DNA from 4 places in the Enterobacter sp. UPMP701 genome. Region 1 is predicted to be linked to each of the others. Evidence: predicted binding sites of a transcription regulator. Region 1 holds the regulator's gene; each other region holds the start of a gene.
What was found. The regulator PhoB, encoded in region 1, activates phosphate uptake and scavenging genes when phosphate is short. The targets are predictions, from matches to a motif close to CTGTCATAAAACTGNCNNAT.
Positions count from the first base shown of each region.

Region 2: a site for PhoB is predicted at 5,025-5,044, ahead of ACWKXT_RS18350 (esterase-like activity of phytase family protein). Genes of this name have one in related genera too.
Region 3: a site for PhoB is predicted at 4,879-4,898, ahead of uvrB (excinuclease ABC subunit UvrB). Genes of this name have one in related genera too.
Region 4: a site for PhoB is predicted at 3,396-3,415, ahead of pstS (phosphate ABC transporter substrate-binding protein PstS). Genes of this name have one in related genera too.

Region 1 is NZ_JBSKJN010000002.1:461,298-469,107, forward strand. Features, by position in the region: gene phoR (phosphate regulon sensor histidine kinase PhoR) at 1-1,187, opposite strand, end outside; gene phoB (phosphate response regulator transcription factor PhoB) at 1,209-1,898, opposite strand; gene sbcD (exonuclease subunit SbcD) at 2,086-3,291, shown strand; gene sbcC (exonuclease subunit SbcC) at 3,288-6,419, shown strand; gene mak (fructokinase) at 6,518-7,423, opposite strand; gene rdgC (recombination-associated protein RdgC) at 7,547-7,810, shown strand, end outside.
Region 2 is NZ_JBSKJN010000009.1:182,994-190,803, reverse strand. Features, by position in the region: gene ACWKXT_RS18380 (DUF2955 domain-containing protein) at 1-221, shown strand, start outside; gene ACWKXT_RS18375 (DUF445 domain-containing protein) at 218-1,489, opposite strand; gene ACWKXT_RS18370 (hypothetical protein) at 1,546-2,190, opposite strand; gene ACWKXT_RS18365 (NAD-dependent succinate-semialdehyde dehydrogenase) at 2,398-3,768, shown strand; gene ACWKXT_RS18360 (hypothetical protein) at 3,814-4,134, opposite strand; gene ACWKXT_RS18355 (YfaZ family outer membrane protein) at 4,134-4,679, opposite strand; gene ACWKXT_RS18350 (esterase-like activity of phytase family protein) at 5,090-6,448, shown strand; gene ACWKXT_RS18345 (3'-5' exonuclease) at 6,514-7,810, opposite strand, start outside.
Region 3 is NZ_JBSKJN010000002.1:59,226-67,035, forward strand. Features, by position in the region: gene moaB (molybdenum cofactor biosynthesis protein B) at 1-268, opposite strand, end outside; gene moaA (GTP 3',8-cyclase MoaA) at 293-1,282, opposite strand; molybdenum cofactor riboswitch at 1,270-1,403, opposite strand; gene yvcK (uridine diphosphate-N-acetylglucosamine-binding protein YvcK) at 1,629-2,537, shown strand; gene uvrB (excinuclease ABC subunit UvrB) at 2,610-4,625, opposite strand; gene ACWKXT_RS05815 (ABC transporter ATP-binding protein) at 5,378-6,100, shown strand; gene bioD (dethiobiotin synthase) at 6,063-6,764, opposite strand; gene bioC (malonyl-ACP O-methyltransferase BioC) at 6,757-7,512, opposite strand; gene bioF (8-amino-7-oxononanoate synthase) at 7,496-7,810, opposite strand, start outside.
Region 4 is NZ_JBSKJN010000005.1:229,497-237,306, forward strand. Features, by position in the region: gene pstB (phosphate ABC transporter ATP-binding protein PstB) at 1-244, opposite strand, end outside; gene pstA (phosphate ABC transporter permease PstA) at 292-1,182, opposite strand; gene pstC (phosphate ABC transporter permease PstC) at 1,182-2,141, opposite strand; gene pstS (phosphate ABC transporter substrate-binding protein PstS) at 2,267-3,307, opposite strand; gene glmS (glutamine--fructose-6-phosphate transaminase (isomerizing)) at 3,586-5,415, opposite strand; gene glmU (bifunctional UDP-N-acetylglucosamine diphosphorylase/glucosamine-1-phosphate N-acetyltransferase GlmU) at 5,658-7,028, opposite strand; gene ACWKXT_RS14135 (F0F1 ATP synthase subunit epsilon) at 7,168-7,587, opposite strand; gene atpD (F0F1 ATP synthase subunit beta) at 7,608-7,810, opposite strand, start outside.

The DNA.
Region 1 (7,810 bases):
TGTTTCACAATCGCCAGCCCCAGGCCGCTTCCCCCGGTCTGCCGCGAGCGCGCTTTATCCACGCGATAGAAGCGCTCGGTCAGACGCGGAATGTGCTCAGGCGCGATCCCCGGCCCGTTGTCCTCTACGCTGAATTCGGCCCCTGCCGGGGTGTGCTGCCAGCGCACCACGATGTTCGTCCCTTCAGGCGTATGATTCACCGCGTTGTACACCAGGTTGGAGATGGCGCTACGCAGCTCATCTTCGCTACCGAGTACCTTCAGCGTGTTGTCGACGTCAAAAGTAAGATGGTGTTTTTTATGGCTTAAGGTTTGGGCTTCCCGCTCCACCACCCGCAGCATCATCGGTACGTCGATGGTGTCAGTCAGCGCAAGCGAAGGCGCCGCTTCAATCTTCGACAGCGTCAGCAGCTGCTTCACCAGCCCTTCCATCCGGTGCGTTTGCTCGCGCATGGTGTGCAGTGCTTTTTCGCGCGGCGCGCCTTCCAGGGTTTGCTCCTGCATCATCTCCAGATAGCCCTGAAGCACCGTCAGCGGGGTACGAAGCTCGTGGCTGACGTTGGCAAAGAAGTTGCGTCGCGCCCCTTCCAGCTGGTGCATCTGGGTGACATCGCGCGCCACCATCAGCCACTGGCGATCGCTGTAGGGCATTACGCGGATTTCCAGATGGCGGCCATTATTGAGCTTCAGATTGTGCGGACGGGTGAAATCACGCTTTTTCAGATACAGCGTGAATTCGGGATAGCGCAAAAGGTTGAGGATGTTCTGACCATTATCGTCCGGCCAGCGCAGGCCGAGGACCTGTTGCGCAAGACCGTTACACCAGAAAATGGTGCCTTCCTCGGTCGTCAGAATGACGGCATCAGGCAGCGATTCCGCACCGCTGCGAAAGCGTTTGATTAAGCTTCCCAGCTCGCGACGACGCTTTTTATTACGCATCTGCATCTGGTGCAGGCCGTACAGCAGCGGTTCCCAGCTTCCGCTCCCCGGCGGAGGGGTCATACTTCTGTCCACCCACAGCCACCATGAAAGACGCAGCAGGTTCCAGAAATGCCAGATCAGCAAACCCGTCACCGACGCCAGCAGAAACCACGGCAGATAACCCAAAATGGCCCCCAGAAGGAGGGCCGGAATACAGCATAAGATCAGTTCAAAGACGAGCCTTTTCCATGACAGACGTTCCAGCACGCGTCACACTCCTGTCATTGTTCAGAAACGGGTAGAAAAACGATAACCCGTGCCGCGGACCGTCTGCACCATGCGATCGTGGCCGCTCAGTTCCAGCGCTTTTCGCAGGCGGCGGATATGGACGTCAACCGTCCGGTCTTCGACATACACGTTAGTTCCCCAGACGTTATTCAGCAACTGCTCGCGGCTGTAAACGCGTTCCGGGTGAGTCATAAAGAAGTGCAGGAGTTTAAATTCGGTAGGCCCCATATCGAGGGGATTTTCGCCGGTCATGACGCGGTGTGACGTTGGATCAAGGCTGAGGCCCTGCATCTCAATCACCTCTTCAACTGCCATCGGCGAGATGCGGCGCATCACGGCTTTGATACGCGCCACCAGCTCTTTCGGGGAGAAAGGCTTGGTGATGTAATCGTCCGCGCCGGTCTCCAGACCGCGCACGCGATCCTCTTCTTCACCGCGCGCCGTAAGCATGACAACCGGGATATCGCGGGTCATCGCCTCACGCTTAATGTGTTTGATAAACTGCAGTCCGGAGCCGCCGGGCAACATCCAGTCAAGCAGAATCAGATCGGGCCAGGGTTCATTCAGCTGGTTCACCGCGCTGTCATAATCTTCCGCTTCAACCGGCTGAAAGCCATTTTGTTCGAGCACGAAGCACACCATTTCACGAATTGGAGCTTCATCTTCTACGACCAGAATACGTCTCGCCATACTTTGCCCTGTCTTATCTTATTTAAGTTACAAGTTTGTAATGCGGCGTCATTATGCGTCAGATTTATGACAGATTTATGAAAAACAGTACCACTATAAATGGCAAACTGTTGTTTTATTACAGCGGTTATTTTCCTTTCCCTGAGAGTTTATAATCGTCCGCATCTTTTTTCGCCACGGATCTCCTATGCGCATACTTCACACCTCGGACTGGCACCTGGGTCAAAACTTTTACAGCAAAAGCCGTGCGGCTGAACATGAAGCGTTCCTGAAGTGGCTGCTGGAAACGGCACAGGCGCACGAGGTAGATGCCATTATTGTGGCGGGTGACATTTTCGATACCGGTTCGCCGCCGAGCTACGCGCGTGAATTATACAACCGTTTTGTGGTGAACCTGCAGCAGACCGGGTGCCATCTGGTGATTGTCGCCGGGAACCATGACTCCGTCGCCACGCTGAATGAGTCCCGCGATATCCTGGCGTTTCTCAATACCACCGTGGTGGCCAGCGCCGGGCACGCCCCGCAGATCCTGAATAAACGCGACGGCACGCCGGGGGCGGTGCTGTGCCCCATTCCATTTTTACGTCCGCGCGACATCGTGCAAAGCCAGGCGGGGCTGTCGGGTGCGGAAAAGCAGCAGCATTTATTACAGGCCATCACCGACTATTATCACCAGCAGTACGCGGAAGCCTGCGCCCTGCGCGGTGAACAGGCCATCCCCGTGATTGCGACCGGGCACCTCACCACCGTCGGGGCCAGTAAAAGTGACGCGGTCCGCGAGATCTATATCGGTACGCTGGACGCCTTTCCTGCGCAAAACTTCCCGCCTGCCGACTACATTGCGCTCGGACACATTCACCGGGCACAGGTCATCGGCGGCTGCGAGCATATCCGCTACTGCGGCTCGCCTGTTTCGCTCAGCTTTGACGAGACGGGTAAAGCCAAATCCGTCCATCTGGTGAGCTTCTCCGAGGGCAAACTCAGCGCCGTCGAGACGCTGGAGGTGCCGGTCACCCAGCCGCTGGCGGTGTTAAAAGGCGATCTTGCCGCGATTACGCAACAGCTTGAGCAGTGGCGCGGCGCAGAGCGCGATCCGCCGATCTGGCTGGATATTGAAATCACCACCGATGACTATCTGCATGACATGCAGCGAAAAATTCAGGCACTCACCGAAGATTTGCCGGTAGAGGTGCTGCTGGTGCGCCGCAGCCGCGAGCAGCGCGAGAAAATTCTGCTCGGCGCCCAGCGTGAAACGCTCAGCGAACTGCGCGTAGAAGAGGTGTTCGAGCGCCGCCTGTCGCAGGAAGAGATCGATGATGCGAAGCGGGCCCGGCTCAACGAGCTGTTCAGCCATACCCTGCATGCGCTCACTGACGAGGAAGAAAACGCATGAAAATTCTGAGCCTGCGTCTGAAAAACCTCAACTCCCTCAAGGGCGAGTGGAAAATTGACTTCACCGCCGAGCCGTTTGCCAGCAACGGCCTGTTTGCCATCACCGGCGCGACCGGCGCGGGTAAAACCACCCTGCTCGATGCCATCTGTCTGGCGCTCTACCACGAAACCCCGCGTCTGAATAAGGTCTCGCAGGCGCAGAACGATCTGATGACGCGCGACACCGCCGAATGCCTGGCGGAGGTAGAGTTTGAGGTGAAAGGCGTCGCCTACCGCGCCTTCTGGAGCCAGAACCGGGCGCGCAACCAGCCGGACGGGAATCTCCAGGCGCCGCGCGTGGAGCTGGCCAGCTGCGAAGATGGCAAAATCCTTGCCGATAAGGTCTCAGATAAACTGGAACAAACCGCGGCGCTCACCGGGCTGGACTACGGCCGTTTTACCCGCTCGATGCTGCTCTCGCAGGGACAGTTTGCCGCCTTCCTGAATGCCAAACCGAGCGATCGCGCGGAGCTGCTGGAAGAGCTCACCGGCACCGAGATCTACGGCCAGATTTCCGCCATGGTGTTTGAAAAACATAAAGCCGCCCGCAGCGTGCTGGAAAAGTGCGAGGCGCAGGCGGCGGGCGTTGTGCTGTTGAGTGAAGAGCAACAGCAGCAGTTGCAGGAAAGTTTGCAGGCACTTACTGACGAAGAGAAAACCCTGCTGGCGCGACAGCAGAGCCAACAGAAAGATTTTCAGTGGCTTACGCGTCATGACGAGCTTGCGCACGAGCAACAGCGCGTTGCTGCGTTGCAGCAGCAGGCGCAGCAGGCGCTGACGGACGCAGCGCCTGAGCTGGCAAAGCTCCAGCTTGCCCAGCCCGCCGCCCAGCTGCGTCCGCTGTGGGAGCACCTGCAGGAACAAACCTCACGTCTGGCGCAAACCCAGCAGCGAATTATTGAAGTAAATACTCGCTTACAAGCCAAAACCGCGCTGCGCGGGCGAATTCGTACGACCGCACTGCGAACCCACGAGCGGCTACAGGCCGAACTGACGGCGCTGGCGCAGTGGCTGGCGGAGCACGATCGTCATCGCCTGCTGGGCCAGGAGATTGCCGGCTGGCGCGCCCAGTTCTCGCAGCTAAACCGTGATAAAAGTCAGCTCGCCGCGCTTGCTGCGCGGATTGCTGAGCTACGAAACAAGCTGGCTGCAATGCCGGACATTACGCTGACGTTGACGGCGGATGAGGTCAGCGAGGCAATGGAACAGCAGTCCCGGTCACGCACGCTGCGCCAGCGGCTGACGTCGCTGCATGCCCGCTATCATCCCCTGCAAAAGCGCCTGCGCCAGAGCAGTGAAAGCGTGCAAAAAGCGCAGGCGGAGCAGAGTAAGCTCAATGAAACGCTGACGCTACGCCGCCAGCAGTACAAAGAGAAACACCAGCACTATCTGGACCTGAAAGCGCTGTGTGAACGTGAAGCGACGATTAAAGATCTGGAGAATTATCGTTCCCAGCTTGAGGCAGGCAAACCCTGTCCGCTGTGCGGCTCCAGCGAGCATCCCGCCGTTGAGCAATACCAGTCGCTTGAACTGACGGATAACCAGCGCCGGCGTGATGCGCTGGAAAAAGAGGTTGCCGCGCTAAAAGAAGAAGGCCTGCTGGTGCTGGGACAGGTCAATGCCCTGGCTCAGCAGATCCAGCGCGAGACGGACGAAGCGCAGACCCTGGCTCAGGAAGAGCAAGCGCTCACTAAAGAGTGGCAGGAGACCTGCGCGTCCCTGAACGTCACGCTGGCGATTCAGGATGATATCGCGCCCTGGATGAACGAGCAGGAACAGTACGAGCGCCAGCTTTATCAGCTCAGCCAGCGCCAGACTCTGCAAAACCAGCTCAACGAACAGGAAATGCAGGAACGCCAGTATCAGCAACAGCTGGCGACCGCGCGCCAGGCGCTGGAACACCCCCTCCTCGCGCTATCGCTTAACGTACCTGAAGACGGTAATGAAGCCGCCTGGCTGCACGCCCGCGAAGCGGAATTTGCACAGTGGCAGGAGAAACAAACGCAGCACGGCGTGCTTCAGGAACGCGTGAACGCCCTGAAGCCGTTGCTCGATACGCTTCCGGCAACGAGCGAGGAAGAAGCCGAACCGGCCATTCCCGATAGCTGGCGTGAAATCCATGATGAATGCGTGTCGCTGCAGAGCCAGCTTACCGCCCAGCAGCAGCAGGAAGCCCTGGAGCGAGAACGCCTGCAACAGTCGCAGACGCAGTTCACTGCCGCGCTCTCAGCAAGCTGTTTTGCCGATCGGGAGGCGTTTCTTGCCGCCCTGCTGGATGACGACGCTATCCGCCACCTCGAACAGCTGAAACAGTCGCTGGAAAATCAGATACAGCAGACCACGGCCCTCTCCGGCCAGGCCAGCCAGCAGCTTCAGGCGCATCTGGCGATGCGGCCGGAAGCGCTCGACACCGATGCCGCAACCCTGCAAAGCCAGCTGCAGCAGCTGGCGCTACGGCTTCGTGAGAACACCACGCATCAGGGCGAGATCCGCCAGCAGCTTAAGCAGGACAGCGATAACCGTCAGCGCCAGCAGGCGTTAATGCAGCAAATTGAAGAGGCCGGTCGCCAGGCAGACGACTGGGGGTATCTGAACGCGCTTATCGGCTCCAGCACCGGCGATAAGTTCCGTAAGTTCGCTCAAGGGCTGACGCTGGATAATCTGGTCTGGCTCGCTAACCAGCAGCTTAACCGCCTGCACGGACGCTATCTGCTACAGCGCAAAGCCAGCGACGCGCTGGAACTGGAAGTGGTCGACACCTGGCAGGCGGACGCGGTGCGCGATACCCGCACGCTCTCCGGGGGTGAGAGCTTCCTGGTCAGCCTGGCGCTCGCCTTAGCGCTGTCTGATTTAGTCAGCCACAAGACGCGGATCGATTCCCTGTTCCTGGACGAAGGGTTCGGCACGCTGGACAGCGAAACGCTGGATACCGCGCTGGATGCGCTCGACGCGCTGAACGCTACCGGGAAAACCATTGGCGTGATCAGCCACGTAGAGGCGATGAAAGAGCGTATTCCGGTGCAGATCAAGGTGAAGAAAATCAACGGGCTGGGGTATAGCAGGCTGGACAGGGAATTTGCGGTAGGGTGAATGGTGGAATGGTGCGGTCTGGTGCCCTCACCCTGACCCTCTCCCACGGGGAGAGGGTACAAACATTAAAAACAGCAACTTACGTTGCTGTTTTGCGTTTATTCCGGCCACAGCCACGCCGCGCCGCGAACGCCGCTGGAGTCACCGTGGACGGCTTTACGGATCGGGGTTTCGCACTCGCCGCCGAAGACCCACTGTTTCACCAGATTTGGCACCGTGGCGTACAGCCGGTCAACGTTGCTCATGCCGCCGCCCAGCACAATCACGTCCGGGTCAAGAATATTCACCACGTGCGCCAGCGATTTCGCCAGACGCATTTCGTAGCGGCTGAGCGCCAGTTCGGCCACCGGATCCTGTTCTTCCACCAGACGCATAATTTCGTTCCCCTTGAGCGGCTGGCCGCTCAGGCGGTGGTAGTCGGTCGCAAAACCGGTGCCGGAGATAAACGTCTCGATACAGCCTTGTTTTCCGCAATAGCACGGCACCTCGGCACGGTATTTGAGTTCATCTTCATCCATCCACGGCAGCGGATTGTGTCCCCACTCGCCCGCCGTGCCATTGCCGCCAATATGTGAACGTCCACCAAAAGCCACGCCCGCGCCGCAGCCGGTACCGATAATCACCGCAAAGACGGTCTGCGCTCCTGCGGCTGCACCATCAACGGCCTCAGAGACCGCCAGGCAGTTAGCATCATTCGCCAGACGCACTTCCCGGTTCAGACGCTGGCTCAAATCCTTATCAAACGGCTGACCGTTGAGCCAGGTGGAGTTGGCGTTTTTCACCACGCCAGTATAGGGCGAAATAGAGCCGGGGATCCCCATCCCGACCGTGCCCCTCTCGCCCGTAGCCTGCTCGGCCATGTCGACCAGCCGGGCAATCGTCTCGATCGTCTGGTGATAGTCATCACGCGGCGTAGGCAGACGGTGACGGAACAGCTGTTCCCCCTGCTCGCTCAGTGCGATAACTTCTGTTTTGGTGCCGCCCAAATCAATCCCAATACGCACAAGACTCTCCTCATTATTTTGATTATCAACAGAGTAGAAGCACGCTTCCCGATTAGCAATGCAAGCGATGCGACAATTCGTTATCATGCCCGCTGATTTAACGACAAGGCCGTGGAAATTATCATGCTGTGGTTCAAAAATTTGATGGTTTACCGTCTCAGCCGCGACGTTTCGCTGCGCGCAGAAGAGATGGAAAAACAGTTAGCCGCTTATAGCTTTTCCCCTTGCGGTAGCCAGGATATGGCGAAAACCGGTTGGGTTCCCCCAATGGGTTCACAAAGCGATGCACTGACCCACGCCAGCAGCACGGGTCAAATCATCGTCTGCGCCCGTAAAGAAGAGAAAATACTGCCCACCCCGGTGGTTAAGCAGGCGCTTGAAGCAAAA
Region 2 (7,810 bases), on a different contig from region 1:
AAGTGGGCGCGGGCGTGGGGTTTTCCAGCATCACCACCATCGGCATTATGTTCGGGCAAAACATGCACCCGGACAGCGACCTGGTGTTCAGCGATCTCTATCGCATCACTTCCGTCACCTTTTCGCTGGTGGCGACGCTGACGATGGTCTTTCTGGTGCATTTGATCCTGAATCGCTTCGAGGCGACGCGTTACGTCATCGCCCCGCCCAAAGCGGATTAATGCCCCAGCACGGCAGGCAGCTGTGAGAGTAAAAAGAGGATCAGGCCAATCGTCCCGCCGACCAGCGTGCCGTTGACGCGGATGAACTGCAGATCTTTGCCGATGTTAAGTTCAATCTGGCGGGACATGTCTTTGGCGTCCCAGCTTTTCACCGTGTCGCTGATGTGGCGCGTCAGGAACGCGGCGAAATCCGGCGCCACGCGGTGCGCGGCCTGCTCCAGATGCTCATTCAGCGACGCGCGCAGGCTGGCGTCGTTAGACAGCGTTTCACCAAACCACAGCCCGGCGTTGGCGATGCGTTGCTTCACGCGGGAGTCCTCGCTCTGCATATCCGCCTTCAGCCACTGGCGCAGGTCGGCCCACATCTCCCCCAGATAGCGGTTAAACGCCTCGTCGTTTTTCAGGTAGTGCTTGATGTTGTCGGCTTTCGCGGCCATTTCCGGGTCGTTTTTCAGGTTGTCGATAAGTTTCAGCGTGGCGCGGTCGAACGCCTGACGGATCTGGTGCGTGCGGTCGTGGCTGATATCGTCCAGCAGCGTGTTCACCGCGTTCGACACCATCTCCGCGCTTTGATCGCCCAGCCACTCGGTGGGTAGCACCATCGCTTTGCGCGGGTGTTCGGTCTTCAGCCAGTGGACGATCTGGTCAGAGATAAAGTCGCGCGTGCTTTCCCGCTGGATCAGGGTAATCAGGCGGTTGATGATCGCATCCAGCAGTACCTGGTGGCGGTTGTTTTTGGTCATGCTCTCCAGCATCACGGCGCTGGTTTCGGTGAAGTCGACCTTGTCGATGGCCTTATGCACCGCCCGTTTGAGCAGGCGCTGTATGCGTCCGTCGTCGGTGAGTTCGAGAAAACCGCTCATCACCTGAATCAAATGCTGCCCGACCCGCTGAGCGTTGTCGGGCTGGCTGAACCAGGTACCAATCATCTGGGCCGGCTCGTAGCGACGGATAAGGTCGACAAGGGATTGCGTATCGAGAAATTTCTCCTGCACGAACTGGCCGAGATTGTCGCCGATTCGGTCCTTATTGCGCGGAATAATCGCCGTATGGCGCGAGATAAAGGGAATGGGCACCCGGCGGAACAGCGCGACGACGGCAAACCAGTCCGCCAGCGCGCCAACCATTGCCGCCTCGGCAATGGCTTTGACGCCACGCACCCAGAAGGTTTGTGGCAGGAAGAGGGTGGTGATAAACGCCGCGGCGGCAATCAGCAGCAGCGACAGCGCAAGAAGCTTGGCGCGTTTGAGTTCAGCTATTTTTTCCATGGGTTAAGGATAGAGGGAAGCGGGGGGAATGTGCAAAGCCCTTAGCTAAACAAAGATTAGTCATTATCATTTAACATATTTTCTTTAATTTTATATGATACAGGCAGCATAACGGCATACTTTATGATGTCGTCAATCTCCTCGATTTTTTGGTTGCTATTATTGTGAATGTAACCTTCAAAATATTCATAGGCTTTTATATCAGTAGGTGAAAGTTTCTTTTTTTTGTCTGGAAGTAATGAGCTTGAATAAGAAATAATATCAAAGTTTGTTTTTCCTTTTGTTGATATTTGATAAATGGCGGTGCTAAGGAGTTTTTCCCGCAGCATATCTAGTTTTCCGAGGATGGTTTGCTTTTGTGCTACAACAAGATCTCTGTTTAATTTATCAAGAAAATTTTGCTTCTCTAACAGAACGGTGTTTGTTTTGTTAAGTTTTTCATTGAGTTCATTCAAACGATTGCTCGAGGCTATGAATTTATTTTTCAGTAAGAGATTGTCAGTACTTAATCTACTCTTCTCTGATTCAAGACTAAGCTTTTCTGCTCTTAAGCCTTGCAACTCTTTTTCTTTTTCAAATACGGGGTGTATCGTATTAAAGTAGGCATAAATGCCGAAGGCTAACGTTCCTGTTGTAGCAAATATTGTGCTAATTTTTGATACTCTATCGAAGAAAGCATCGTCATTTTTGAATAGTTTCACTATGTTACCTTGATGGTCTTAATAACTATTGTCAGTAATTAGTAGGTTTCGGATTAATCGATTGATAGTAGTTAATGCCATTATCTATCTCAAGAAGAAAATGGCGAGGCGGGAACTTCGAGTCAGCATACATACCAAACTTTACTTTTACTTTCAGTCATGTTGACTACCCTTAATACCCTAAGCGGTAAAACAAGGAGATTCGACATGGCTTATCAGACAGTAAATCCTGCCACTAACCAGCTCATCAAAGAATACCCCTCACATACCGACGCGGATATCGAAGCGGCGCTCAAGGCGGCCGATGCGCTTTACCATTCGGAATGGGCGAAAGGCGACATCAGCCAGCGCCTGCCAGTGCTGCATAAGCTTGCCGACCTGATCGACGAGCGCGTGGAGGATCTGGCGAAAATCGCCAGCCAGGAGATGGGTAAGCTCATCGAACAGAGCCGCGGGGAGGTGAAGCTGTGCGCGCAGATCGCCCGCTACTATGCCGACAACGCGAAGCAGTTCCTCGCCCCGGTGAAGTATCCGTCTGAACTCGGGGAAGCGTGGGTGGAGCATCACCCCATCGGCGTGCTGATGGCCGTCGAGCCGTGGAACTTCCCGTATTACCAGCTGATGCGCGTTCTGGCGCCAAACCTGGCAGCGGGGAACCCCGTTATCGCTAAGCATGCCAGCATCGTGCCGCACTGCGCCGAGACCTTTGCGCATCTGGTGCGCGAGGCGGGCGCGCCGGAAGGGGCGTGGACAAACCTGTTTATCTCGTCCGAACAGGTGGCGAATATCATCGCAGACGATCGCGTGCAGGGTGCAGCGCTAACCGGTTCTGAAAAAGCAGGCAGCGTGGTGGCCGCGCAGGCGGCGAAGCACATCAAGAAATCCACGCTGGAGCTGGGCGGTAACGACGTCTTCGTGGTGCTGGACGATGCGGACCTTGAGAAGGCCGTGAAAATTGGTGTGAATGCCCGACTCAACAACGCCGGGCAGGTCTGTACCGCGGCGAAGCGCTTTATTCTGCACGAGAAAATTGCGGATGCCTTCCTGAGCAAATTCACCGAGGCGTTTAAGCAGGTGAAGATTGGCGATCCGCTGGATGAAACCACCACGCTGGGTCCGCTGTCGTCTAAAGATGCGCTCGAAACGCTGACCAAACAGGTTAACGAGGCGGTGAAAAACGGTGCAACGCTGCACTATGGCGGCAAGCCGGTGCAGCGCGACGGGAGCTTCTTTGAACCGACGATCCTGACAAATATCTCCCGCGACAACCCGGCGTACTTCGAAGAGTTCTTCGGCCCGGTGGCGCAGATGTACGTGGTGAAAAACGACGACGAGGCGGTCGCGCTCGCGAACGACTCCCACTACGGCCTGGGCGGGGCGGTGTTCAGCCAGGACATCGAGCGCGCGAAGAAAATGGCGTCGCGGATCGAGACCGGGATGGTGTACATCAACTGGCTCACTGATACCGCAGCAGAGCTGCCGTTCGGCGGCGTGAAGCGTTCCGGTTACGGACGCGAGCTGTCGGACCTGGGGATCAAAGAGTTTGTGAACCAGAAGCTGGTGGTGGTGCGTAAGTAAGCGGTAATAAAAAACCTGCCGGTTGGCAGGTTTTTTTTCAATTGATTACTGAACTTCAATCTTGTCCCAGCCGCTTTTGAACATGCAGCTGTCGACTAACGTATCCCGGCGATATTCATTCGCGTCTTCAACCGTGTAGCTCGTGGAAATATCCTTTTTCTTGTTCTTTTTGTCCGTTTTTTCCGAGTTCGAACCGGTCACCACGTTGTCCGGGGGCAGATCGATCAGGGCCTGCGCTTCGCATTCCGTGAGCTTTTTATTCATCTCAGCGTCGCTGACGCCCGGTTTTACCCATTTGTACTGGACGCAGCCGGTGAGCATCAGCGTGAGGCTCAGCACGCAAAGCGCGGTAATGCGGTGTTTCATCAGAAGGTGACTCCACCGCCAACATATGCGCCGTCAATCAGCGTGTGGCCAGGACGGCCATCTTTGCCATCCACGCTTACGTGGCGGTAACCCACTTTCAGGGTCACTGGCGTGATCGGCGTCCAGCTTACGCCGCCGTTGGCTTCCACGTAGTTTTTCACGCTGTTGTTCAGGCCTTCTGGTGCCACATAGCCTTCACCGTACACGTGGATGCTGTCGGTCAGGGCAACGTTTACGCCACCGCCAATCGGGAACGCCACGCCGTTATCGCCTTTTTTCGGGCCGATGTAGATGGCCTTTGCGCCCGCGTTCAGCATTACCGGGCCAAGACCCAGGTTGTAGCCAGCGCCCACACCACCGGTCTGGGTACCGTCATCGGTGTTTTTCAGCCAGTTGCTTTCCACATACAGGCCGGATGAGGATTTGCCCATTTCCAGGTTGAGGTTAGTAAAGTTTTTACCCTGCTCAACGCTGCCGCCCATGGCCAGTGCGGAACCCGAGATGGCGGTCAACGCAGAAAGAAGAAGGATATTCAGTTTTTTCATGGTTCGTGCCTCGTCATCAAATTAATCTGGGGGCACCTTAACAAGCGATGTTTATGACTGCAAATGTGATACAAATCGACTTTTCATGCTGTGATTGTTAATTTCTTTATTTTTATTTGTAACGCTGAAGTTGGGTTGTGGGGGTGTCAATGCGCAATTTTCAGGCGTTGAGGAACAGTTTACTTTTTTGACTAAACGAAATCTGAACGAGCCAGGGAAAGTGATTTGAGATGAATTAATTGGGTTTCTAATAATTTCCAATTCCATTTCTAAAATCACATAAAAAAACAAATTTTTACATTTTAACGGTCAATATTCGTTCAGATGCCCGGCCACGTTTCCTTTCCATGTCATTTTTCTGACACGTTTGTTCATTACGTTGTGGGCTTCACTTTCTGGATGCTAACAATATGAAAAGAAAAATCATTCCTGTGCTTATCGGTTGTGCGCTCTCTTTCTCTGGCCTGGCGGCGCAGCCCACCGCTGAGCGCTACGTCGTCAGCTTCCCTGACGGCTCGCACGTGAAATACAGCGGCGCGTTTGCCAGCGCGTTTCCGAATGGGCTCCCGGTAGGGATTGGCTCCGGTCTGCTGTTTACGGGCAAGCAGGGCGATACCCTGACCTTCGCGACCGTGACCGATCGCGGTCCAAACGCTGATGCGCCAAAAATGGGTAAAAACGAAGCCAAAATTTTTGTCACGCCGGATTTCGCGCCGCTGCTGATGACCATCCGCGTTCAGAACGGCAAAGCGGAGGCTGTCGATGCCCGCCCGCTGCATGATGATAAAGGCGAGATTAACGGTCTGCCGCTGCAAAGCGGCGTGATTGGCTCCACCAATGAAGTGGCGTTCAGCGATACCCTTAAAATTCTGAAAGGTGACAACCGTGGGCTGGACACGGAAGGCATCACCCCGGACGGGAAAGGCGGCTACTGGCTGTGCGACGAGTATGGCCCGTTCCTGATTAACGTCGACAGCAAAGGGAAGATCCTGGCGATCCACGGGCCGCAGGCGGCTGAAGGGGAAAAATCCATCGCGGGCGGTCTGCCAAACATTATCAAATGGCGTCAGCCGAACCGGGGCTTTGAAGGCCTGACCCGGATGCCGGACGGGCGGATTATTGCCGCCGTACAAAGTACGCTGGATATCGACGGCAAGAGCAAAAAGCAGGCGCTGTTTACGCGTCTGGTGAGCTTCGACCCGGAGACCGGGAAAACCGCGATGTACGGCTACCCCATCGACAGCGCGGCCTACAGCAAAAACAGCGACGCTAAAATCGGCGACATCGTGGCGCTGGATGACCAGCACATCCTGTTGATTGAGCAGGGAAGCGATAAAAACGACGCGATGCGTAACCTTATCTACAAAGTGGATCTGAGCAAGGCGAGTGACCTGACCGCCTTCGACAAGCCGGGCGAGTACCCGGAATTTGATGATGAGAAAACGCTGGCGCAGCGCGGTATAACGCTCGCGGCTAAAACGCAGGTCGTCGATTTGCGCGCGCTGGGCTGGCAGCAGGAGAAGGCCGAAGGGCTGGCGTTAATTGACAGCAAAACGCTTGCGGTGGCGAACGATAACGACTTTGGCGTGAAGGTGGCGATGCAACATCCGGTCGAGGGCAAGAAGCTCAAGGATTATCGGGTGAACGCGGAGGGCACGCTGACGCTGGATGATAAACCGGTGGAAACCACGCTCAGCGTGAAGCCGCTGAAGAAGCCGGAGTCGGACAGCGAGCTGTGGATTGTAACGCTGCCGGAGGCGTTGAAATAATTTTACCCCTCACCCTAACCCTCTCCCCGCAGGGGAGAGGGGATTGTTCGGTGCTTACTGGACAGCTAGACCGTCTTAACGCTCTTTTCCCAGGTCTCGACCAGATGATCTCGCAGACTTCCGGTTCCGTGCATGGTCACCAGAAGATTCTGGCGCGCGCGGGTAAATCCGACATACAGCCGCTTAATATCGTCGCTCAGATCTTCTTCATCCCTTTCCTTTGCGGCATCCATAATGGCGACCGATTGAAATTCAAGACCCTTACTGCTTGGCAGCGGCATTACGCAGAGGAAATCATTCTGCGGTGACCAGTGTTTTTTATCATCGCTGGAGACAATCATCTGGTAAGGGATCTTGCGGGCTTCGAGCCTTGGTCCGAGCATACCCGAAATGCTGTAAGTTGAGGGGCAAAGTATAGCGATTTCCGACCAGGCAACACCCTGTTGTCGCTGCTCAGTGACCCAATTGAGAACGCGTGTAATCTCCTCGTCCTGATTATCAAAGCTGGCCAGCGCCGGATACTTTCCTGACAGTCCTCCTGCGGCGGGCAGCTGGTATTTGAGGGAATCTTCAATGTGATTATTGAGATAATTAAAAGCAATACTGCTGGCAAAATGGAGTATTTGCCGGGTGTTGCGATAATTGGTATCCAGAATAGTGGTGCGGCCCTGCGCCTTTATATCGACGCTGGAAAGGGTAAAATCGAGCGCTTTCTTTTTCTGATAGATTGACTGAGCGTCATCGTAGAGGAAAAGCAGGCAGCTATCTTTATCGTCCGGCATCTTAGCGAGGATTCTTAGCCATTCCGGCTTAAAATCATGTCCTTCATCTATCAAAACGGCGCTGTACTGTTCCGGTTTGATAATGCCCTCTTCAAATGCCACCGTCAGCGAATTTTCCATCAGCTCAATAAAATTTTTGCTCCTGGGAGGAAGACGCCGATGCGCGTTTAATTGTTGATAACACCAGGCGTGAAAATGGATAACCTCGACAGGAAGCCTCAGGTTGTGCTGTTCGAGCTGCGCTTTAAGCTTTTTGGCCAGCGTAATATTGTAGCAAATCACCAGTATCGGTTTGGTGTTTTCCATATTGTTGGCAAGCTCAATGCAGCGGTGATACAAAATGAGCGTTTTGCCTGATCCTGCCACACCATGAATGACCCGGTGCCCGGTCCCCATACTTCTGGCGAGTTGTTCCTGGTACCTGTCCATCATGCATACCACATCTGGGGTGTGGAACGTAAAATTATCCAGGTCAACCCGCGTGACCGATGGGTTAATGCGGACATCGGGATAAAGATGCCATCGGATGCGGTCGAACTGCTGTGGTGTTGTGTGATGAACGAAGCGATGTTTAAGGAGG
Region 3 (7,810 bases), 400 kb from region 1:
CTTCTGGCGCCTGATCGCCTGCGGTAAAGCCGGTACCGCCGGTGATCAGCACTACCTGCACCTCATCACTCGCAATCCACTGCGACACTTGCGCGCGAATGGCGTAACGGTTCTCTTTGACGATCGCTTTATCAACAATATGGTGTCCGGCTTCATGTGCCGCCTCGCGCAGCCAGTGGCCGGAGGTATCGTCCTCTTCACCACGGCGGTCGGAGACGGTAAGAATAGCAATGCGTGTCGGGATAAATTCTGCGCTTACCTGACTCATCTTCTGATTCCTTCTTAAGCCTGATTACCCGCCGATGTAAGACAGGTTCTGAGTAATACCGGTGTTGCCCTGATGCAGGAAGTGGGTCTGTTTTTTATGCGTCAGCGCTTCAGAAATGCGTGCTTCTAGCGCGTCCTGCTGCGCATCGTCTTCCAGCAGATCGCGGAGATCGACACCGCCGTCGCCGAACAGGCAGAGATGAAGCTTGCCAACCGAGGAGACGCGAAGACGGTTGCAGCTGGCGCAGAAGTCTTTCTCATAGGGCATGATAAGCCCTATCTCACCTTCGTAATCCGGGTGACAGAAGACCTGCGCCGGGCCGTCGCTGCGCTGGCGGATCTGGTGGATCCAGCCACGTTTCAGCAGCTCGTCGCGCAGTACCATGCCGGAGATGTGGTGACGGCGGAACAGCTCGCTGCCCTCACCCGTTTCCATCAGCTCGATAAAACGCAGTTGAATGGGGCGCGGTTTGATCCACGCCAGGAAAGTATCCAGCTGATGGTGGTTGACGTCGCGCATCAGCACCGTGTTGACTTTGACCTTCTTGAATCCGGCGGTAAACGCCGCATCGATGCCGTCCATCACCTGGCGGAACTTGTCCTGGCCGGTAATGGCGTGAAACTGACGGGCGTCCAGGCTATCGACGCTGACGTTGATCGCCGTCAGCCCCGCATCGCGCCAGTTTGCCACGTCACGCGCCATGCGGTAACCGTTGGTGGTCACCGCAATCTGGCGGATACGTTCGTTTTCGCGTACGGCGGCAATAATGTCGGGGAAATCACGTCGCAGGGAGGGTTCGCCTCCGGTCAGACGGACTTTTTCGGTACCGAGCTCAGAGAACGCACGCGTGACGCGACGCACTTCATCCACGGAGAGAAAGCCGTTATTGGTAACGCTGCCCGGTTTGTAGCCGTCGGGCAGGCAGTAGGTGCAACGGAAGTTGCACACATCGGTAATCGACAGACGTAAGTAATAAAACTTACGTGCGAAAGCATCAGTAAGTTGTGAAGCCATGTACACCTTTCCAGATCGGGAGGCACAGTCATTTCTTTCTGTACCCTGGTGGCAAATTCGCCACGGCCAGAGCGCCATATCGTTCGACACAGGCACAAGGGCTAGAGTGTATGTTTTCAATTTTGAAAACGTGGTTAGGACGATAGTAGCGCGGAAATTCTGGCGGCGCCATTATCGCTTTACGCTATATAATTATCTATATAGCGTATCAATCCTGCATTTTCGCTACAGAATACCTAAAAACCGCGTTTTCACATTGATATACGTCATTTTGCATCGGGTGAGGCATCGTCTTTTAGGGGTAGTTAGGTTACTGTTACGCGATCGAACGTGATAAGGAATACGTATGCGCAATCGCACTTTTGCGGATCTTGACCGAGTGGTCGCTCTTGGCGGCGGGCACGGCTTAGGCCGGGTTATGTCCTCTTTGTCCTCACTCGGCTCAAGGCTGACAGGGATAGTGACCACCACCGATAACGGCGGCTCAACCGGCAGGATCCGACGCGCCGAAGGCGGCATTGCCTGGGGAGATATGCGCAACTGTCTGAACCAGTTAATTACCGAGCCAAGCGTCGCGTCAGCGATGTTTGAGTACCGTTTTGGCGGCAATGGCGAGCTTTCGGGGCATAACCTGGGAAATCTGATGTTAAAGGCTCTGGACCATCTCAGCGTGCGGCCCCTGGAAGCTATCAATCTGATCCGTAACCTGCTCAAGGTGGACGCATTCCTGATCCCCATGTCTGAACAGCCGGTTGACCTGATGGCCATCGACGCCGAGGGGCATGAAGTTTACGGTGAAGTGAATATCGACCAGCTCCTCCTGCCGCCGACAGAGCTGATGACCTACCCGAGCGTGCCGGCCACGCGGGAAGCGGTGGAAGCCATCGGGGAAGCGGACCTGATCCTGATCGGTCCGGGCAGTTTTTATACCAGCCTGATGCCGATACTGCTGGTGAAGGAACTGGCGCAGGCGCTGCGTCGCACCCCTGCCCCGATGGTCTACATCGGTAACCTGGGGCGTGAGCTGAGCCCGGCGGCGGCGAGCCTGTCGCTGGCGGACAAACTCAATTTGATGGAGCATTACGTCGGCAAGAAAATCATCGACGGCGTCGTCGTGGGCCCAAAAGTGGATGTGTCAGGGATTGGCGATCGTCTGGTGGTGCAGGAGCCGCTGGAGGCCAGCGATATCAAGTATCGTCACGACCGTCACCTGCTGCGCGAGGCGCTGGAGAAGGCGATTCAGGCGCTGGGTTAGGTTCGTCTTGTGCGGCCTGATGCCCTCACCCCGGCCCTCTCCCACGGGGAGAGGGAGAAAACATCGCTTTACTCACGATGCCGCGATGAAAAGATCCCGCAGCTGATGAAGCTGGTCGCGGATCTGCGCCGCCTCTTCGAACTCCAGGTTCTGCGCGTGCTGCATCATCTGCCCTTCCAGCTCGTGGATTTTCTGCTGCAGCGCTTTCGGCGTCAGCACGACGGTATCTTCTTCCACCACTGAACGCGCCTTGCCGCGACCTTTCGCTTTGGTTTTGGCAATGTTCTGACCCAGCGCCAGGATATCCACCACCTTCTTGTTCAGCCCCTGCGGCGTGATGCCGTGCTCTTCGTTGTAGCGCTGCTGTTTCTCGCGTCGGCGTTCCGTTTCGCCAATCGCTTTCGCCATCGACGGCGTAATTTTGTCGCCATACAGAATCGCTTTACCGTTGACGTTACGCGCCGCACGGCCGATGGTCTGGATCAGAGAGCGCTCAGAACGCAGGAAGCCCTCTTTATCCGCATCCAGAATCGCCACCAGCGAAACTTCCGGCATATCAAGACCTTCTCGCAGCAGGTTGATCCCCACCAGCACGTCGAACTCGCCCAGACGCAGATCGCGGATAATCTCCATACGTTCTACGGTGTCGATATCCGAGTGCAGATAGCGCACTTTCTCGCCGTGCTCTTCCAGATACTCGGTCAGGTCTTCCGCCATACGCTTGGTGAGCGTGGTCACCAGCACGCGCTCGTTAATGGCGGAACGGGCGCGAATTTCAGAGAGCAGATCGTCTACCTGAGTCGCCACCGGGCGGACTTCGATAATCGGGTCGAGCAGACCCGTTGGACGCACAACCTGATCGACAACGTCTTCACCGGATTTCTCCAGCTCGTAGTTGCCCGGTGTGGCCGAAACATAAATGGTTTGCGGCGCGAGCGCCTCAAACTCTTCAAACTTCATCGGACGGTTATCCAGCGCCGACGGCAGGCGGAATCCGTACTCCACCAGCGTCTCTTTACGCGCCCGGTCACCGCGGTACATCCCGCCGATCTGCGGGATCGTAACGTGGGATTCGTCGATCACCAGCAAACCGTCTGCCGGAAGGTAATCAAACAGCGTCGGCGGCGGCTCGCCCGGCCCGCGCCCGGAGAGGAAGCGCGAGTAGTTTTCGATACCCGAGCAGTAGCCCAGCTCGTTCATCATCTCAAGATCGAACTGGGTGCGCTGGCTCAGGCGCTGCTCTTCCAGCAGCTTATTGTTCGCCAGCAGCACCTTACGACGCTCGGCCAGCTCCACTTTGATCTCTTCCATCGCCTGCACGATACGCTCGCGCGGCGTCACGTAGTGCGTTTTCGGGTAGATGGTAAAACGCTGGATCACGGACTCAACGTGGCCGGTCAGAGGATCGAACAGCGACAAACGTTCCACCTCTTCGTCAAACAGCTCGACGCGCAGCGCCATGTCGTCCGATTCCGCCGGGAAGATGTCGATCACCTCACCGCGCACGCGGAAAGTGCCGCGCTGGAACGCCTGGTCGTTACGGGTGTACTGCAGCTCCGCCAGACGGCGCAAAATGGCGCGCTGGTCGATGATCATCCCCTGCGTCAGGTGCAGCATCATCTTCAGGTAGAGATCCGGGTCACCCAGACCGTAAATCGCGGAAACAGACGCAACCACGACCACATCGCGACGCTCAAGCAGCGCCTTGGTCGCGGACAGTCGCATCTGCTCGATATGTTCGTTTACCGAGGCATCTTTCTCAATGAAGGTGTCAGAGCTCGGCACATAGGCTTCAGGCTGGTAGTAATCGTAGTAGGAGACGAAATACTCCACCGCATTTTCCGGGAAGAACTCTTTCATCTCGCCGTAAAGCTGGGCTGCGAGCGTTTTATTGGGCGCAAGCACCATTGTGGGGCGCTGCAAATCCGCAATCACGTTAGCGATGGTGAACGTTTTACCCGAGCCGGTTACCCCCAGCAGCGTCTGGTGCGCCAGCCCGTCTTCCAGCCCCTCTTCCAGACGACGGATCGCCTCAGGCTGATCGCCAGATGGACGGAAAGCAGAATTCAGTTTGAACGGTTTACTCATGGGCGACGACCTGATGACGTTATTAAGCGGCAGGTGAGTAATTTTACTCCTTGTTGCCAGGAATGCCAGTAAAAAACACTGGATGAAAAACCAGTAGCATGTCAGGATATTTAGCATAGCGGCGGTGTGATTAGCGCGTTAGCGTACAAAATTTGGGCTCTGACGAGATAAAAAACCAGCCAGGTTGGGTTATCCCCAAAACTTTTCCTTTTTTAACATTTGTCAAGCCAGGTAATGGTAGTTTTGTGGCAACGGGTGACACTTTCATGACGGTCATTGCTTTTATCTAAGCAATTAAATTATAAACGATATTTTCTAAAGCCGCGTTTCGCGCCAATTTGGGCGAAAGCCGCGTCTTCTCTCGCTTATCGCATGTTTTCTAACTCTCATGCACATGGTTATCCACAGGAATAGTGGATAACTGCTTCCAGCCCGTATGGACTGCCGCTCAGCAAATTCCCGGATTTTCCCACGAAGCGGCAACAAAAAATTTTTATAGCTATTTTTTGACGATAAACAGTTGCGTCATTCATAACCAACCGATGCGATCCTGCTCACATTTCCGCCATTTTCCGTCCTGCACCACGACTCAACATTCCCGGCACCGCCGATGTGCAAGCCACGCGTTTTTACCCTGCTCTCCTGCGGTTTATTCCTAAAAAAGCCGTTTTATTAATCGATTTACGGTTTCTGGCAGGCGTTTTGCAGTGTCAAATCAGGTCTTACCCCTACGCATTTTTAAGGAGAAAAAGATGTTGAGTCTGCGTGCAGTGAATCAGTTTTACGGGAGCCAACATACGCTATGGAACGTGGATTTGGATTTTCCGCAGGGCATGTGTACAGGCGTCGTTGGCCTGCCGGGGATGGGCAAGACCACCCTGATGAACTGCATTACCGGAAACGTCCCCGTCGAAAGCGGCACGATTATCTGGCATGAAGCGGGAGCTCCGCCGCGCGATTTGCTCAGCCAGATGCCAGAACAGCGCTCAGGGCCGGGGATTGGGTATGTCCCGCAGGACAGGCGTATTTTTTCTCAACTGACGATTGAGGAGAATCTGCATATTGCCATGCGGGCGATGGGGAAACCCGACCCGGCAGCGAAAAGCGACGTGTACGATCTGTTCCCGGAACTCTACGCGCGACGTCAGACGCGAGGAAACGCCCTTTCGCCAGACGATCAGTATCAGCTCGCCCTGGCGAATGCGCTGGTCAACCGCCCGCGGATGCTGATTCTGGATGAGCCCATGCACGGCGCGGGACACAGCTTTGCCCAGAAGCTGGCGCTGCTGCTGGTGCGCTTAAGCCGGGAGTTAGGCATGACGGTACTGCTAGCGGAGCAGCAGCTGTCGTTTATCCGCCGGGTGGCGGATCGGTTTTGCATGCTATATCGCGGGCGTAACGTGGCACAGGGCCACGTTAGCGAGCTGAACGATGAGCTTATTGCCCACTGGATGTCGCGGGAAGCAAGGCGCTGAGGTCGAGATAGTGTCCGGTATCAGCCTGCTCAGCATCGCCGGCAATCCAGGGGATTTCCCCGAGGAACGGTGCCGGGAGCACGCGCTTCAGGGTTGCCAGATATTCCTGATGCCGCCTGCCCGGCGCAACCACGTCGTTGGCTATCCAGCCAGCCAGCGTCAGCCCTGCCTGCCGTACGGCCTGCGCCGTCAGCATGGCGTGATTGATGCAGCCCAGCTTCACGCCGACGACCAGAATGACCGGGAGCCGCTCGGCCTGTACCCAGTCAGCAAACGTCTGCGCGTCCGAAAGCGGCGTAAACCAGCCGCCCGCGCCTTCCACCAGCACCCAGTCGGCCTGGCTTTCCAGCGTCCGTAACCCGGCAGATAGCACGGCGAAATCAATCGGGCGGCCTTCGCCAGCGCTGATAATGTGCGGCGAGGTCGGCTCGGCAAAGGTATACGGATTCACCGCTGAATAGGCGAGTTCACGCGTGCTGTTACGCTGGAGCGTCAGCGCGTCGGTGTTGCGTAACCCTTCCGCCGTCATCTCGCTGCCGGAGGCGACGGGCTTATATCCGGCGGTGTTTTTCCCAAGCTTTCGTGCCGCCTGCAGCAGCGCAGCGCTGGCAACCGTTTTGCCCACTTCCGTATCCGTGCCGGTGACAAAATAACGTTCAGTCACGTTCGATAATCCCATGAAAAAGTTGATAAGAGAGCGGAAAATGTCCCCGCGCCTGCGGCCAGGCCAGCTCCAGACGCTGCAGTTGACCCCGGGTGAGCGGTTTTTTCTCCCGCCCGGCGTGCAGGTGCGTGGCGCCTATGCCCTTCAGCGAGCGCATGGCGCTGAGCGCGTCGCTGAAATTGAGGGTGATGGTCTGCACCGCGCTGCGATAGCGCCGGCCTGCCAGCGCCTGCTTCACCTGCTCATGCGATAAAAAGCGGTTAGCGTGCGGCTGCTCATCCACCGCTTTCCACGCCTGATTCAGCTCCGGCAGCGAACTTTCCAGCAGGGTGGTAAAGGCGACCTTTCCGCCCGGTCGCGCCACGCGATAAAGCTCGCGCAAGGCCTGCGGCAGGCTGCTGCACCACTGCACCGCCAGATGGCTCCAGACCAGATCGAACTGCGCATCCGCCAGCGGGATCGCCTCGATATCCGCCGCCAGGTAGTGATGCGCTGCCTGCTGCTGGCGCGCCTCGTCCAGCATCCGGGCGGAGAGGTCGAGAGCCGTGACGTGGCTTCCCGACTCGCGCCAGTAGCGGCTGTTGCTGCCCGGACCACAGCCGGCGTCCAGCACCTGCGGGAAGCGGTTCTCGCCAAGCGCGGCCAGTAGCCCCTGAGCGCTCTGACGCTGCAGTTCATCGTGCTGCGAATAGCTCTGCGCGGCCCGACCAAAGGCCGCCGCGACGGCCTGCTTATTCACCGGCATCATGAAGCGCCTCCAGCAGCGTCTGGATATCCTGCGGTTCATGCGCCGCCGTCAGGGTTAAGCGCAGCCGCGCGGTGCCCGGCGGGACGGTTGGCGGGCGAATGGCCGTCACCCACATGCCGCGCTCGCGTAATGCCTGCGCCAGCGCCAGAGCGCGGCCGTTTTCGCCGATAATCACCGGCTGGATAGCGCTCTGCGAATCGGGACTGTGGAAAGGAAGCGCCGCCAGTCCCTGACGGAAGCTGGAGATGTGCTCTGCCAGCCGCTGGCGACGCTCATCCCCTTCTGCGCTGCGGATCAC
Region 4 (7,810 bases), on a different contig from region 1:
GGGTCAGAATGTTTTCGCCATCAAGGATAATTTCACCTTCAGCGCGCTGCTCCGGATAGAGCGAATACATTTTGTTAAAGGTACGCAGCAGCGTGGACTTACCACAGCCGGACGGACCAATGAATGCCGTTACCTGGTTCTTCGCGATATCCAGGTTGATATTCTTCAGGGCATGGAATTTGCCGTAGTAGAAGTTCAAATCACGAACCTGAATCTTACCCGGGGCAGTATCAACCATACTCATTGACTCATTTCCTCATTCGGCGCCGCGAGCTGCCGCGCCGTAAAAAATTAACCGTGTTTCTTCTTCGCGAAAATGACGCGCGCCAGAATGTTCAGCAACAGTACGCAAAGGGTGATGATCAGCACCCCGGCCCAGGCCAGCTGCTGCCATTCCGCGAATGGGCTCATCGCAAATTTAAAGATCGTCACCGGCAGGTTAGCGATCGGCTGCATCATATCCGTGCTCCAGAACTGGTTGGAGAGGGCAGTAAATAGCAGCGGTGCCGTTTCACCGGCAATACGGGCGATGGCCAGCAGGATACCGGTCATGATCCCGGAGACGGACGCTTTCAGAGTGATTGCGGAAATCATTTTCCATTTCGGCGTACCCAGCGCGTAAGCCGCTTCACGCAGGCTGTCCGGCACCAGTTTCAGCATGTTTTCGGTGGTACGAATGACGATAGGCACCTGCAGCAGCGCCAGCGCAATCACGCCCGCCCAGCCGGAGAAGTGTTCCATTTGCGCGACCACAATGGTGTAGACAAACAGACCCACGACAATCGACGGGGCAGAAAGCAGGATGTCGTTAATGAAGCGAATCACCTCTGCCAGCCAGGATTTACGCCCGTACTCCGCGAGATAGATACCGGCCATGATGCCCAGCGGCGTACCGAAAACCGTCGCCCACAAGATCAGCAGGCCACTGCCCGCCAGGGCGTTAGCCAGACCCCCCCCCGCCGTATTTGGCGGCGGCGTCATCTCGGTGAACAGCGCCAGTGACATTCCATCAATACCACGGGTGATGGTGGACATCAGGATCCAGATCAGCCAGAACAGGCCGAATGCCATCGTTGCCATGGAAAGCGTCAGCGCAATGCGGTTTTTGAAACGACGCTTCGCCTGCATTTTGCGGCGGGATTCCGCAAGCGCAGTGGTATTTTGCATTTCGAGCGTTGCCATCAGCGTGCCCCCTCATTTTTTGCGAGACGCAGGATCATCAGCTTGGAGATCGCCAGAACAATGAAGGTGATAACAAACAGAATCAGACCCAGTTCCATCAGCGCTGCGACGTGAAGCCCGGATTCCGCTTCGGCAAATTCGTTTGCCAGCGCGGAAGTAATACTGTTACCCGGCATATAAAGCGACGCGCTGTCGAGCTGGTAGGTGTTACCGATGATAAAGGTCACCGCCATGGTTTCACCCAGCGCGCGACCTAAGCCCAGCATCACGCCGCCGATCACCCCATTTTTGGTGAACGGAAGGACAATGCGCCAGATCACTTCCCAGGTGGTGCAGCCGATACCGTAGGCCGACTCTTTCATCATCACCGGGGTTTGTTCGAAGACATCGCGCATAACCGCCGCAATGTACGGAATAATCATGATGGCGAGGATCACACCTGCCGCCAGAATGCCGATACCGAAGGCCGGGCCAGAGAACAGCGCTCCCACAAACGGAATGGCAGAGAGAACGTTACCGACCGGCTCCTGGAAGTACGTTGCAAACAGCGGCGCAAAGATAAACAGGCCCCACATGCCGTAAACGATACTTGGAATGGCCGCCAGCAGTTCAATAGCGATACCCAGCGGGCGTCGCAGCCAGCCCGGCGCCAGTTCCGTCAGAAACAGGGCAATACCGAAGCTTACCGGAACGGCAATCAGCAGAGCGATAAACGAGGTCACCAGCGTGCCGTAAATCGGCACCAGCGCACCGTAGACGTCATTCGGCGCGTCCCACTCTTTGGTCCACAGGAAGGAGAAACCGAATTTCTGAATGCTCGGCCAGGAGGAGAAAATCAGAGACACGATAATGCCGCCCAGCAGCAATAGCACAATCAGCGCAGCCAGTTTGACCAGCGCGCCGAAAATCATGTCACCTTTTTTACCCGGAGGGTTAAATGCAGGCTTGGTTGCAGCCATAAATTACTCTTCTGTTAAACGCGTTTACGAAATCGCCGGGTGGCGCTTACGCTTACCCGGCCTACAGTCGGAACCGTAGGGCGGGATCGCTGCGCGCCTCCCGCCATTTTCGTCAGAATGCTAAATTAATACAATGCTTTACCGCTGCTGTCTTTCACGTTGGTTTTCCATGCAGCACGGATCTGCTCAACCACGCTGTCCGGCAGGCTGGCGTAATCCAGGTCGTTAGCCTGCTTGCCGCCGTTTTTGTATGCCCAGTCGAAGAACTTCAGCACTTCAGCGCCCTGCTCAGGTTTCTTCTGCTCTTTGTGAACCAGGATGAAGGTGGTGGAAGTGATTGGCCACGCGCCTTCGCCTTTCTGGTTAGTCAGATCCTGTGCGAAGGATTTGCTCCAGTCAGCGCCTTTCGCAGCGTTAGCAAAGTTCTCTTCTGTCGGGCTAACCGGTTTGCCGTCGGCAGATACCAGTTTGGTGTAGGACAGGTTGTTCTGCTTAGCGTACGCGTATTCTACGTAGCCGATAGAACCCGGCAGACGCTGTACGAACGCGGCGATACCGTCGTTACCTTTACCGCCCAGACCGGTTGGCCAGTTAACGGTAGAGCCAGAACCGACTTTCGATTTCCACTCTTCGTTCACTTTCGCCAGGTAGCTGGTGAAGACGAAAGAGGTACCGGAGCCGTCCGCACGGCGAACCACAGCGATGTTCTGCGAAGGCAGCTTAACGCCTGGGTTCAGCTTAGTGATGGCTTCGTCGTCCCATTTTTTGATTTTACCCAGGTAGATATCACCCAGGGTTTTGCCGTCCAGCACCAGCTCGCCTGATTTCAGGCCAGGGATGTTAACGGCCAGCACAACACCGCCGATCACGGTCGGGAACTGGAACAGACCTTCCTGATTCAGTTTCTCGTCAGACAGCGGAGCATCTGATGCGCCGAAATCAACGGTATTCGCGGTAATTTGTTTTACGCCACCGGAGGAGCCGATACCCTGATAGTTAACCTTGTTACCGGTTTCTTTCTGGTAGGTATCTGCCCATTTGGCATACACCGGCGCAGGGAAGGTTGCACCAGCGCCAGTCAGGCTTGCTGCTGCAAAAGCAGAGAAAGCGCTCAGAGATAAGGTCGCGGCGACAACAGTTGCGACAGTGGTACGCATAACTTTCATAATGTCTCCTGCAAGGATTTCGTAAATCATTGTTTAAGTGGCTACGATGAGCAAAATAGGACAAACAGGTGACAGATAAATGTACGAATTATGACAGTTTTATGACAAAGGAAATTTCACTTAAATGCACGTAAAACTTCATTTATTTATCATGAACTTAAAGAGAAAGATGACAGTGTGTTTTCAGTAATATTTTCTTTATGTGACACTGAAAAAATAGCTGAAAATGACAGATTGTCATTAAAAAAGGCTCCACCTGATGGTGGAGCCTGGAAGGATTATTCTACGGTAACGGATTTCGCCAGATTTCGCGGCTGGTCAACGTCGGTGCCTTTGATCAGCGCAACGTGATACGCCAGCAGCTGCAGCGGAACGGTGTAGAAGATGGGTGCAATCACCTCTTCCACATGCGGCATCTCGATGATGTGCATGTTGTCGCTGCTGGCAAAACCGGCATCTTTATCCGCGAAGACGTACAGGACACCACCGCGGGCACGCACTTCTTCAATGTTGGATTTCAATTTTTCCAGCAGTTCGTTGTTCGGTGCCACAACGATGACCGGCATATCCGCGTCAATCAGCGCCAGCGGGCCGTGTTTTAGCTCGCCTGCCGCGTAGGCTTCCGCGTGGATGTAGGAGATCTCTTTCAGCTTCAGCGCGCCTTCCAGCGCAATTGGATACTGATCGCCACGACCCAGGAACAGGGCGTGATGTTTGTCAGAGAAATCTTCTGCCAGCGCTTCAATGCGTTTGTCCTGAGACAGCATCTGCTCAATACGGCTCGGCAGCGCCTGCAGGCCGTGAACGATGTCGTGCTCAACAGAAGCATCTTCGCCTTTCAGACGCGCCAGCTTCGCCACCAGCATCAACAGAACGGTGAGCTGAGTGGTAAACGCTTTGGTGGAGGCCACGCCGATTTCGGTACCCGCTTTGGTCATCAGCGCCAGATCGGACTCACGCACCAGGGATGAGCCAGGAACGTTACAGATGGCCAGCGAGCCCAGGTAACCCAGCTCTTTAGACAGACGCAGCGCTGCCAGCGTATCCGCCGTTTCGCCGGACTGAGAAAGGGTGATCATCAGGCTGTTACGGCGCACCGCGGACTTGCGATAGCGGAACTCAGACGCGATTTCCACGTCGCACGGCACGCCTGCCAGGGATTCAAACCAGTAGCGAGAGACCATACCGGAGTTGTAGGAGGTGCCGCAGGCCACGATCTGAATATGCTCAACTTTGCCGAGCAGTTCGTTGGCGTTGGCACCCAGCTCGCTCAGATCCACTTCACCGTGGCTGATGCGCCCGGTCAGGGTGTTTTTGATGGCGTTTGGCTGCTCGTAGATCTCTTTCTGCATGTAGTGACGGTAAGCGCCTTTGTCGCCCGCGTCGTACTGCAGATTCGATTCGATCTCCTGACGCTTAACCTGCTCGCCTTTGGTATCGAATACGGTCACGCTGCGACGCGTCACTTCTGCGATATCACCCTCTTCCAGGAAGATAAAGCGACGGGTAACCGGCAGGAGCGCCAGCTGATCGGAGGCGATGAAGTTTTCCCCCATGCCCAGGCCGATCACCATCGGACTACCGGAACGCGCGGCCAGCAACGTGGACGGGTCGCGGGAATCCATGATCACCGTGCCGTAGGCACCGCGCAGCTGAGGGATAGCACGCAGCACGGCTTCACGCAGTGTACCGCCCTGTGCCAGCTCCCAGTGCACCAGGTGAGCAATCACTTCGGTGTCGGTCTCAGAGACGAAGGTATAGCCGCGCGCTTTCAGTTCTTCGCGCAGCGGTTCGTGGTTTTCGATAATGCCGTTATGCACCACCACGATGTGTTCAGACACATGCGGGTGTGCGTTGCCTTCAGATGGCTCACCGTGGGTCGCCCAGCGGGTGTGCGCAATACCGGTACCACCGTGCAGCGGATGTTCTTCCGCGGCCTGAGCCAGCATCTGCACTTTACCGAGACGACGCAGACGGGTCATATGCCCTTCAGCATCGACGACAGCCAGACCGGCAGAGTCGTAACCACGGTATTCCAGACGACGTAAACCTTCGAGAAGGATTTCAGCAATATCACGCTGCGCAACTGCGCCAACAATTCCACACATAGTTAGATTTCCTGATTATGGCGTTATGCCATGCGTTGTCGCTGACCTGTATTTGCCCTTTCCGGGCGCCCCGAGCCTTGTAGAGAGTGGGGTTATTTTTATGGGTACTGCTTGTGGGGGGAGGATTATATTATCCCCTCACCCCGGCCCTCTCCCCAAAGGGGCGAGGGAGAAAAACACCGCACCGAACGATCCCCTCTCCCCTGTGGGGAGAGGGTCAGGGTGAGGGGTGTATATTGTTGTTACTTTTTCTTCACCGGGCGTTTCCAGCCCTGCTTGCTGACCTGCGGCACACGGCTTAACACCAGCTCGTTATCCGCTACATCGCGCGTGACGGTTGTTCCGGCGGCAATAGTCACCCCGTTACCCACGGTAACAGGCGCCACCAGCTGCGTATCGGAGCCAACGAACACATCATCACCGATGATGGTTTTAAACTTATTGGCGCCGTCATAGTTACAGGTAATGGTTCCTGCACCAATGTTCACGTTATCGCCAATCTCCGCGTCGCCCAGATAGGTCAGATGACCGGCTTTCGAGCCTTTACCGAGGCGCGCTTTTTTCATTTCCACGAAATTGCCCACGTGCGCGCCTTCCAGCAGCTCAGCGCCCGGACGCAGACGCGCAAACGGACCGATGGTACACGCAGCGTCAAGATGAGCATCTTCTACCACGCTGTATGGGCTAATTTCGCAGTCGTCACCAATGACGCTGTTTTTAATCACGCAGCCGGTGCCAATTTTGACGCGGTTACCCAGCGCCACGTTGCCTTCAACGATAACGTTAGTATCAATTTCCACGTCACGCCCGTGGGACAAGGTGCCGCGCAGATCGAAACGCGCCGGATCGCGCAGCATCACGCCTGCCAGCAGCAGCTTTTCGGCCTGCTCGGACTGATAAATACGCTCAAGACGGGAAAGCTGGAGGCGATTGTTCACGCCGTCCGTTTCGCTGATGCGCGCCGGATGAACGGCGGCAATTTCACGCCCTTCGTGGTACGCCATCGCAATAATATCGGTGATGTAGTACTCACCCTGCGCGTTGTTGTTGTTGAGCTTCGACAGCCAGCGCTTCAAATCAGCACCATTGGCAATCAGGATACCGGTATTGATCTCCTGAATCTGACGCTGTTCGTCGCTGGCATCTTTGTGCTCAACAATACCCGTGACGTTGCCGTTTTCACGCGTGATGCGGCCATAGCCGCTCGGATCGTCCAGCACGACGGTTAATAAACCAATGCCACCCTGCGGTTTGGCTTCACGCAGGCGGGTCAGAGTTTCAACGGAGATCAGCGGAACGTCGCCGTAGAGCATCAGGATGTCTTCGTCATCCGCAAAGAACGGCGCAGCCTGCTGCATCGCGTGACCGGTACCCAGTTGTTCAGCCTGAAGCACCCAGTTGAGCGAGTCATCGCTCAGCGTCTTTTTCAGCAGATCACCGCCATGGCCGTAGACCAGGTGAACCTGACGGGCACCCAGTTCATTCGCGGCATCAATGACATGCTGCACCATTGGCTTTCCTGCCAGCGTGTGGAGCACTTTTGGCAAATCGGAATACATGCGGGTTCCTTTGCCAGCGGCAAGGATAACCACGCTCATCGCACTGTTTGACATACGCATCCTGACTGTAGTTTGAGTGAGAAGTAAAAACGTTTGATGCTTAAAATTCTACATCTTTTTTATCATGAATTAAGCGCCAAAAAAAAAAGCCAGCCTGGTATCCAGACTGGCTTTTGTGCTTTTCAAGCCGGTGTTACATCGCTTTTTTGGTCAACTCGATAACGCGCAGTTTCGCGATCGCTTTGGCCAGCTCCGCAGACGCCTGAGCGTAATCCACGTCACCATGAGAGCTGCTAATGTGCTCTTCAGCCTTACGCTTCGATTCCAGGGCTCGCGCTTCGTCGAGATCCTGGCCACGAATAGCGGTATCGGCCAGAACGGTCACACTGCCAGGCTGCACTTCAAGAATGCCGCCGGACAGATAGATAAACTCTTCATGACCGAACTGTTTAACGATGCGGATCATACCAGGCTTAATGGCGGTGAGCAGCGGTGCGTGACCCGGGAAAATACCCAGTTCACCTTCACTACCCGTTACCTGGATTTTCTCGACCAGACCAGAGAACATTTGTTGCTCTGCGCTGACGACGTCCAGGTGGTAAGTCATTGCCATATCACCCTCCGATTAAGGCGTTAAAGTTTTTTGGCTTTTTCCACGGCTTCTTCGATGGAACCAACCATGTAGAACGCCTGCTCTGGCAGGTGATCGTATTCGCCTTCCATGATGCCTTTAAAGCCACGGATGGTGTCTTTCAGGGAAACGTATTTACCCGGAGAACCGGTGAATACTTCCGCAACGAAGAACGGCTGGGACAGGAAGCGCTGGATCTTACGCG